DNA from 3 places in the Bradyrhizobium zhanjiangense genome. Region 3 is predicted to be linked to each of the others. Evidence: riboswitches for the same ligand, from Rfam matches in the RefSeq annotation. Region 3 holds a riboswitch; each other region holds the start of a gene.
What was found. Region 3 has a riboswitch for cobalamin ahead of XH85_RS30605 (DUF1636 family protein). Riboswitches for the same ligand answer to the same signal wherever they lie in the genome.
Positions count from the first base shown of each region.

Region 1 (3,276 bases), 1.6 Mb from region 3:
GCCATTGGCAGGAATCGGCTTCTGAGTGCCGGCCTGGTCGTTGTCCATGCGACGCTCGCTCCAGAACCGCGCGGTGGCGTCGAGCACCACATAGTTCTGCCAGATGTTCCAAGTGACACCCACACTCGCGGTGTAGCGCGAGACCAGCGGCACATCATTGCCGGCCCAGACGCCCTCTCGGAAGACAGCCCTCGTATAAGCCATGCCGGCGCGCAAGAGCAGCGCGTCGTTGACGCGATAGGAGACACTGGTCTCCGAGCCGTAACGGCGGGTCGGATCGAGATTGGTATTGTAGAACAGGATTGGATTGAAATGGATCTCGTTGGTGAGGTCCATCAGATAGAGACTGCTCTGCATCTGAAGACCGCCTCCCTTGATACGCAGCCCAGCCTCGACATCCTGCGAGGTCTGGGTCTTGAGCAGGAACGTTTGCGGCAGTGGATTGAAGAAGGGATCGAATGAGGGTCCTGACGACACCCGCTCGTCGACGTCAGGCGTGCGAAACGCCCGCGCGGCGCGGCCGAACAGCGAGACCATGTCGTTGAGGCGATGCTCGGCACCGAGGTGCAGCGCATATTGGGTCTCGTCGCTCCTGAGCGGGAGCGCGCCGATGTCGGCGTTGAACGGAGCTGCCGGATCAAAATTGTCACGTGCCGACAGACTGATGGTCTGCACCCGCGCGCCATAGGAAACGTCGGTCGTAGGCGTCACACCCAATGTGTGCTGAAAATAGCCCGCAACGGTCTGCTGCCTGAGGTCGTAATTGTGCCAGGCGGCGAGACCCTGGCCGGCGCCGCGGTTCTGCTGAAAGCTCGCATCGTAATAGTCGATGCCGGTCAAGAGCTGGGACGGCATTCCGAGCAGGAGGCTCTTCACGCTGAGCCGCGGCGTGATCGACCATGTCGTCAGATCAGCGTCGACATAGGTCGAGGTGAAAAAGGCGGGCACGGGCGTCGGACTGGAGAAGAAAGCACTCTGCTGCCTCTTGTCGCGCAGGCCGCCGTCGACGATGAGATCGACGTCGTTCACCAGGGTTTTTGTGAAGCCCGCTGTCGCGCCAAAACCTTGCTGGTTGGCATAGTTGAAGGGCGTGCTGGTCCCCTTCCGGTTGGTCGCGAGCTCGTCGAGGCCGATCGAGGGATCGACGGTGCGGCCGCCCGGCAGTCGCAGCTCCTGATTGTCGCCGGTCACGGTCAGGAACGCAGTCAACCCCGGCGTCGTGTAGTTCAGATTGCCGACGCCGTTCTCCTGGGAATAACGATTGTTGTCACGATAGCCATCGGTCTTGACGGTGTTGCCGTAAAACGAGGTCGACCACGGACCGGAATTGAGCCACGTCGAGACGTTGGCGAGCCTGGTGTTGAACGAGCCGAAGCCGGCCTCGATGCCCGCGGCCATGGGTGGTCCGCCGACGCCGTTCTTGGTGACGATGTTGATGACGCCGCCGACCGCGTTGTCCCCATAGAGCACCGCACCGGAATTGCCGCGCGTGATCTCGATGCGCTCGATGGAATTGAGCGGGATGGTGGCAAGGTCCACCTGCGCCATGTCGATGTCGTTCAGCCGCCGTCCGTTGACCAGCACCAGCGTGTTGGCGGTTGCGAACGCGCCGAAGCCGCGCAGGTCGACACCGGTCTTGGCGCCGATCGGACCGCCATAGAACGTCGTGATCTGGGCGCCCGGTACTTGCGTCGAGATGATCTCGGCAAGCGTCTGCGACGGCGAATGGGCGATGTCCGCGGCCGTGATGACGGTCGTGGCGGCGCCGACGATGCCTCCATTGTTGCTGGCCGCCTCACCGCCAAAGCCGGCCGAGCCGGTCCCTGTCGGCGCGCCGTTCGGCGTCGCACGGCGTCTCCCCATGTCGCCATCGCTGCTCGCCCTGGCACGCGTGCGGTTCTGATCGTCGGCCCTGGTCACTTCGACCGGCGGCAACTGCTCGGCGGCAGTCTGGGCGCGGACGCCCCTCATATTGAGGACAAGAACGGGAATGATGAAGCTGGACGCCAGCCAGGCCGTGCGACGGCACCGGATTGCGGCGGAAACGGAAGACATGCGAACAAAACCTCGGCAGGACATCAGTGGCACGTCACAGCGAACGAGGTTTCACGACGGAGCGATCAATCGCTCCGGTGAAGCTAATGTCTGTACTCCCCGACCGACATCTTCGCGTGTGACCACGGCTGACGGCAGGTCTCCTGGCTCGCGGGTCGTTACCTCTCCGTCGCCTTCCCAGGACCGAGATTCCCAGTGGCATAGGACGAGAGATTCGCCGCTTACAGTTGCGGGGGCAGCCATGGCATTGAGAAGATCCCGGCGTTGGGAAAATCTCGCACCACGTTCCCTTTTGATCTCCGTGAGGAGAACCGTCGCGGATCTTTTACGAGTCGTGCAGCCCGGGAGTCAATCGGCTGGTTGCATCTGGCAGCGACCACTCGCCGCTGCCGGTGCGTCCCGCAAGCAGAGGCCCGGCAGCTACGTCCGCCCTCGCGGGCGCTGGGCCTGCGCCCAAGCGATGGCGACGTCGCGTGGCGGAACATCGATGCGCTTGATCGGCGTCAGTTCGCCGGAGGCAGAGACAATCGCGGTCTCCTCGCGGCGGCAGCGCCGACACACGAAACGGACCTCACGCGGGAATGCCGACCAGCTTGAACGTTTGACGTTGGCAGCCATCGGCCATGCGTCGCAATGCGAGCACGACACTAGGAACCGGCCGGGATCGAGCATACCCATTCAATCGGACTCCACGCGTCCTGCCCGCCTCCTTCAATGATTAATCCAAGTGAATCGTTCCGGTGCCTGGGCACCGCCGACGGCCTCCTGTCTTTTGGCGCGCCGGCGATTTTGGCCACAAGCATCAAGAACTCAGCGAGCCCCCTTGAGGGTGCAGGAGGTCGTGCAGGTGACCGTGGTGCCGTGATCGCATGACTTGCAGGCGCTGACGCACTGGTTCATGTCGCGAGGATTGTAGCTGTAGTTTCGCATCGGGCAGGTCGACGTCGAGCCGGTGATGTCCTGCTCCTGATCGCAGGCAGCCGTCATGAGCGCGAATATGATCACTGCAACGAGACGCATGGGATTGCCCGTCAAACATGGCAAGTGACACTCGCGAGGCGCTGCATTGCAACGAACCCCGGCCTTCCCACTACGAGCCATCGCCAATCAGCGACGCCCGCATGCGCCTGAGAATGCGCGCCAAATGTTAAGAACGGATTGCAGTCGGCCTCAAGCAGCAGCGCTGGTCGCGATCGCCTGCCGCATATCCACCGCCAGCTG
Region 1 covers NZ_CP022221.1:4,751,967-4,755,242, reverse strand. The annotation lists gene XH85_RS22705 (TonB-dependent receptor) at 1-1,971, opposite strand, end outside; cobalamin riboswitch at 2,172-2,386, opposite strand; gene XH85_RS22695 (hypothetical protein) at 2,866-3,075, opposite strand; gene XH85_RS45270 (hypothetical protein) at 3,226-3,276, opposite strand, start outside.
Region 1: linked by a shared signal. The riboswitch ahead of XH85_RS22705 (TonB-dependent receptor) and the one ahead of XH85_RS30605 (DUF1636 family protein) in region 3 are both predicted to bind cobalamin.

Region 2 (3,276 bases), 3.5 Mb from region 3:
GGGATCGACCGAGCCAAAGCCATAGCGCGCGTCTTCCTGACGTTTTCTTCATAACCGTCGGCCTATTCGGTCTCATCCACACGTCATTCCAGAGCGGGCAACCTTCAACCTGTTATGCGCGAGCGCAAGAAGTTAGCGGCGACGCGACGGGGCGACCACTGGTTTCCCGTGCGAGCAGGCGCTCCCCTCTATGTCACGCGCCGCTAACTTCACTGCCACCGACAGCCTCAATTTGCTGTGCTGGACATGCCCAGCAGGAGGACTGGGCATGCAGAGGACGTGCATTCTTCGTGCCAGATAATAGACGGCAATTCGCACCGGTTTTGTGTCCTCTTTGTCGACTTTCCGACTGGCGCATGTCTCGATGTTTCCGTTCAACCTCTCCAGCGCGGCTTATGCATCCCCGTCACGCACCGGATGTTCGACGGCACAGCGGAACGCCTCGGTGCCAAGTTCCTGATGAGAAGTGGCAGCCCGTTTGCCGTCATTGAACCGTGTCGTTCGGTTATCGTTGCCGGAATGTGGGCTTTCGATCTCTGCCGTGGCTTCGGGCACTTTCGGCCAAGGGGCCATGGCGCGCCCTTTCGCGACGTGCGGCGCTCCGGAAGTCGAGAACAGCCTCAGTCGGGCGCGCTTTGTACTCGATGGCGAACGACGCCAAGCCGATCTTCGCCGAGCATTTGGGGTGTGGCTAGCACCGCAAATCAAACGTGCTGCCCGGGTATGTTGCTGGCTTATCCAGATGTCTTGGGCCTATTCAACACGGATCCTGTTGGTCGAGAAGGTGGCTGGATGGCGCACGTGCTCGAAAAACCGCTGGGAAGCTGGGACGGGCGACAATGCGTTCTGCCCTCGAGGCAGCAGTCCCGACCGCGCAAGCCGCATTTGTCCGTTCCACCGATCTGGCGTGCACCCCGCGGGCAGCTGCGATGCTCATTGCGATATCGCTGATTGGAGAGCGCTTCTACATCATCTCAATGATAGAGATGCACGGTCATTCGCGTAGCAGATGTCGCAGCATCAGCTTGAGACAGAATCTGGGAGGTTGACGGAAGACTTCTCTTGCCGATAATCCAGGTCGTCGAGGTTCTCCGGTTTCCATTTGATCCGGAGCTAAGAGGGAAGCCGGTGAAAATGCCGGCGCTGCCCCCGCAACTGTGAGCGGCGAGCCGCTGTCCAACGATGTCACTGAAGCCTGCGCGGCTTCGGGAAGGCCGGACAGCAGCGATGACCCGCGAGCCAGGAGACCTGCCCCGACAAAATATTCGTCCACGGGCGGGGTGTCCCGGTGGTGCGCCAAGCAGCCGTCGCACCGCGCGACTTCCCCTGCCTGCGTCCGCCATGGCCTTTGCTCCCAACATGGGGTTAACGCTATGTCTCTTCTCTCCCTTCCTGTTGCCACGCTCGGAACGCCACGCATCGGTCCAAGGCGCGAGCTCAAACTCGCTCTAGAAAGCTACTGGGCCGGAAAAAGCAGCGAACAGCAGTTGCTCGAGGACGCAGCTGGCCTGCGTGCCGCGAACTGGGCTCGTCAGAAATCTATCGGCGTCACGGTCATTCCATCGAACGATTTCTCGCTGTATGACCAGGTGCTCGACACAAGTGTCATGGTTGGCGCCATCCCGGAGATCTACGCCTCGAAAGACGAATCCGTTTCGCTCAAGACATACTTCGCCATGGCCCGCGGTTCACAATGCGACGACCAGGAAGCGAGTTGCGGTCACGGACCGCGCGGATTTGGCGCACCCGCGCAGGAGATGACCAAGTGGTTCGACACCAACTACCACTACATGGTCCCCGAGTTTCACAGGGGACAGACTTTCAGGCTATGCTCTCGCAAGCCGATCGAGGAGTATGAGGAAGCCAAGGCCCTTGGCTTTCAGACCCGCCCTGTCCTGATCGGGCCGGTCACATTCCTAAAGCTCGGCAAGAGTCCCGATCCCACGTTCCAGCCACTCTCACTGCTGGATGAACTGATACCCGCGTATATCGAGGTTCTGCAGGAATTGGCCAAACGTGGGGCAAATTGGGTTCAGTTCGACGAGCCCTGCCTGATTCTCGATCTGGAGGAGGGGGCGCGAAAATCTTTGCGACATGCCTATGACCGGCTCGCCAAGGAGGGGCCGGCCATCAAGATCATGGTTGCCAGTTATTTCGGAGACCTCGGCGACAATCTCGACACCGCCTTGAGCCTGCCAGTTGCCGGGCTGCACCTCGATCTGGTTCGAGCGCCACAGTTGTTGCACCAGATTATCGCTGGCGGCCGAAGTGATCTCGTCATGTCGCTCGGTGTCGTCGACGGTCGGAATGTATGGCGGTCGAATTTGTCGTCGCTGCGCCAGCAGCTCGAACCCGCGATTGCGAAGCTTGGCAAGGATCGTGTACAGATTGCCCCATCCTGCTCGCTGCTTCATGTGCCGGTCGATGTTGAACTCGAGACCGGTCTCGCTTCCGACGTCAAGAGCTGGCTTGCTTTCTCGGTCCAGAAGATGCGGGAGCTTGCGATCCTAGCGCGGGCACTTGCGGGCGACCAGAATGTTGCGCTAGCTCTTGCCGAGTCGGAACGTGCCGCGACTGTCCGCCGGTCTTCGCCGAAAATCCGTGATGCCAATGTCGCTGTCCGGATGACAGCGATCGACCAGACCATGCGTCGGCGCGCGAGCCCATTTGCCCGTCGTGCCGAGATCCAAAGAAATCGTTTCGGACTACCGGCTTTTCCAACCACGACGATCGGGTCGTTTCCGCAGACCACAGAGGTCCGGAATGCCCGTGCGGCGTATGCGCGAGGCGCGATAAGCGACGAGCAATACGACAGGTTCCTCAAGGAGGAGACTGCGCGCGCCGTACGTTGGCAGGAGGACATCGGTCTTGACGTCCTCGTGCATGGCGAGTTCGAGCGCAATGACATGGTGCAGTACTTCGGCGAGCAACTCGCCGGCTTCGCATTTACCAGGAACGGATGGGTGCAGTCGTACGGCTCGCGCTGCGTCAGGCCACCGATCCTGTTTGGCGATGTAGTGCGGTCGAAGCCTATCACCGTGGACTGGTGGCGCTACGCGCAATCACTAACGAAGAAGCCGATGAAGGCGATGTTGACGGGACCGGTGACGATCTTGAACTGGTCCTTTGTTCGCGATGATATTCCCAGAAGCGAGGTCTGCCGCCAGATTGCGCTCGCGATCCGAGACGAAGTCCGCGATCTCGAGAATGCTGGTGCGACCATGATCCAGATCGACGAAGCTGCACTCCGCGAAGGATTGCCGTTGCGTCGGTCGG
Region 2 covers NZ_CP022221.1:2,883,292-2,886,567, forward strand. The annotation lists gene XH85_RS13390 (nodulate formation efficiency C protein) at 1-52, opposite strand, end outside; cobalamin riboswitch at 1,068-1,270, shown strand; gene metE (5-methyltetrahydropteroyltriglutamate--homocysteine S-methyltransferase) at 1,374-3,276, shown strand, end outside.
Region 2: linked by a shared signal. The riboswitch ahead of metE (5-methyltetrahydropteroyltriglutamate--homocysteine S-methyltransferase) and the one ahead of XH85_RS30605 (DUF1636 family protein) in region 3 are both predicted to bind cobalamin.

Region 3 (3,276 bases):
TGTTTCTACATCCAGCAGCCCGAGACCCGGCGTGTCGCCCGCAGGGCCCTCGATGCCATCGGGATCAGCGACTCTATGTCCGAGCATCTGATAGCCGCCGCAGAGACCGAGCACATGGCCGCCGCGGCGGTGATGTGCGAGCAGATCGATGTCCCAGCCCTGCGCCCGCAAAAAGGCGAGATCGCCGCGGGTGGATTTTGAGCCGGGGATGATGACGAGCCTGACATCGCCAGGAATCGCTTCGCCCGGACGCACCATGACGAGATCGACGCCCGGTTCGAGCTTGAGCGGATCGAGATCGTCGAAATTGGCGATCCGCGATAACGCGAGACAGGCGATCTTGCATTGGCCCGGCTTTCGCGCATCGCGCAGGCCCAGCGCATCCTCTGCCGGCAGCTCGCCGGCGCGTGCGAACCAGGGCAGCACGCCGAGACCGCGCCACGCAGTCCTCGCTTCGATCAGCTTGTAGCCGTCATCGAACAGCGTGGGATCGCCGCGGAATTTGTTGATGACAAAACCCTGGATCATCGCGGCATCATCGGGGTCGATCACCGTCTTGATGCCGACGAGCTGCGCGATGACGCCGCCGCGGTCGATGTCGCCGACCAGCACCACCGGCACGTCGGCCTTGCGCGCAAAGCCCATATTGGCGATGTCGGCCTTGCGCAGGTTCACCTCGGCCGGGCTGCCGGCGCCTTCCACCAGCACCAGATCAGAGCGTGCCTTCAGCCGCTCAAAGCTCTCCAGCACGGCACTCATCAGCGAGGGCTTCATCGCGGCATAGTCACGTGCACGGGCGGTTGCGATGCGCTTGCCGTGGACGATAACTTGCGCGCCGACATCGGTCTCCGGCTTCAGCAGCACCGGGTTCATGTCGGTGTGCGGCTCGACGCCGGCGGCGAGCGCTTGGAGCGCCTGGGCGCGGCCGATCTCGCCGCCATCGACGGTGACGGCCGCATTGTTCGACATGTTCTGCGGCTTGAACGGCAGCACGCGCAGGCCACTGCGCGTGAAGGCGCGCACCAGGCCGGCAACGATGAGCGACTTGCCCACGTCCGAGCCGGCCCCTTGGATCATCAGCGCGCGCGCCATAGCGAGATCGTCTCAGAATTCGACGCCGGCCTGCGCCTTGATGCCGGAGCGGAAGGGATGCTTGACCAGCGTCATCTCGGTGACGAGGTCGGCGATCTCGATCAGCTCGTCCTTGGCGTTGCGTCCGGTGAGCACGACATGCGTCATCGGCGGCTTCTGCGTGGTGAGGAATTCGACGACCTCGGCGATATCGAGATAGTCGTAGCGCAGCGCGATGTTGATCTCATCGAGCACGACCATGCGCAGATTGGAATCTGATATCAGCTCCTTGGCCTTCTCCCAGCCGGCGCGCGCGGCGGCGATGTCGCGGGCGCGGTCCTGCGTCTCCCAGGTGAAACCTTCGCCCATGGCGTGGAACTGGCAGAGATCGCCGAAATGACCGGTGAGCAGGCGCCGCTCGCCGGTGTCCCAGGCGCCTTTGATGAACTGCACCACCGCGCAGGGGAAGCCATGGGCGACGCAGCGGACGATCATGCCGAAGGCGGAGGACGACTTGCCCTTGCCGGCGCCGGTGTGGACGATGATGAGGCCTTTTTCGCCGCTCTTGGTCGCCATGATCTTGTCGCGGGCGGCCTTCTTCTTCGCCATTTTCGCAGCGTGCCGGGCGTCGGTTTCCTCGCCCGTTTGGGTCTCCGGTTCAGGCGTCATCGTACCAGTCCTTCGGCTTGACAAGTGGCGGCCAGCGGCAAATGGTGGGCCCGCGTTGGTTCCTGTCCTATGACAGGCGAAGAGGGAATGCGATAGGGTCCGAATCGGCAAGATTTGGGTCCAAAATGCAGCCGCCCCCGCGACCGTGACCGGAGAGATGCCCGAAGCCACTGATCCCCCAGGGGATCGGGAAGGCGGGGATCGAAGGGCAAGACCCTGCTCCGCAAGCCGGGAGACCTGCCAGCGCGGACGATTTTGGACCGGCGGACGGGGTGTTCCGCGACGGGGAAACGGGCCCCTGAAAAGTGGTTCGTGCGCCTCTTCGCCTCCCGCTGTTTATTCTGGAAGAGGCGATGACGGTCACACTTCACGTCTGCATTACCTGCCGTGCCGGCGAGACACTTGGCCAGGGCGAGACGACGCCAGGCAAGCGGCTGCATGGCGCGATCCTGGACGCCGGCGTGCCCGATGGCGTCAGCGTGGTTCCCGTTGAATGCCTGTCCGCCTGCAGCCAGGGCTGCTCAGTCGCGCTCAGCGCGCCCGGCCGCTGGTCCTACGTCTATGGCCGCCTGTCGGATGCGAATGCGCGCGACGTGATCGCGGGCGCTGCGGCCTATGCGGCCGCGCCCGACGGCCTCGTGCCCTGGCGCAGCCGTCCCGAAATCTTCCGCAAGCAATCGCTTGCGCGCATTCCCCCCATCGCCGTCGTGCCGGAGGCCGCCGAATGAATTCGCTCGCAAAAGTCCCGGTTACGGTGGTCACCGGTTTCCTCGGCTCCGGTAAGACGACACTGATCCAGCATCTGCTTGCCAATGCGGGCGGGAAGAAGCTCGCCGTGCTCGTCAACGAGTTCGGCAGCGAGGGTGTCGATGGCGAGATCCTGAAGTCGTGCGCCGACGCCAATTGCCCGGAGGAGAACATCGTCGAGCTCGCCAATGGCTGCATCTGCTGCACCGTCGCCGACGATTTCATTCCGACCATGGAGCAGCTCTTGGCGCGCCCAGTGCGGCCCGATCACATCCTGATCGAGACCTCGGGCTTGGCGCTGCCAAAGCCGCTGCTGAAGGCGTTCGATTGGCCGGAGATCCGCTCGCGCATCACGGTCGACGGTGTGATCGCGCTGGCCGATGCCGAAGCCGTCGCTGCTGGCCGCTTCGCGCCGGATCCCGCTGCGGTCGAAGCGCAGCGCGCGGCCGACGAAAACCTCGATCACGAGACGCCGCTGTCGGAAGTGTTCGAGGACCAGATCGCCTGTGCCGACATCGTGCTGTTGACCAAGGCCGATCTTGCGGGCGCCACGGGTATCGAAGCGGCCAAGGCGGCGATCACGGCCGAGATGCCGCGCCGCGTGCCGATGTTGCCCGTCACCGACGGCGCGATCGATGCGCGCGTCATTCTCGGTCTCGGCGCTGCCGCCGAAAACGATCTTGCCGCGCGCCCCTCGCATCATGACGGCGAGGAGGAGCATGAGCACGACGATTTTGCCTCGGTCGTGATCGATCTTCCGGAAGTGTCTAATGTCGATGCGCTGGTCGC
Region 3 covers NZ_CP022221.1:6,357,136-6,360,411, reverse strand. The annotation lists gene XH85_RS30615 (cobyric acid synthase) at 1-1,092, opposite strand, end outside; gene cobO (cob(I)yrinic acid a,c-diamide adenosyltransferase) at 1,105-1,740, opposite strand; cobalamin riboswitch at 1,780-1,999, shown strand; gene XH85_RS30605 (DUF1636 family protein) at 2,094-2,468, shown strand; gene cobW (cobalamin biosynthesis protein CobW) at 2,465-3,276, shown strand, end outside.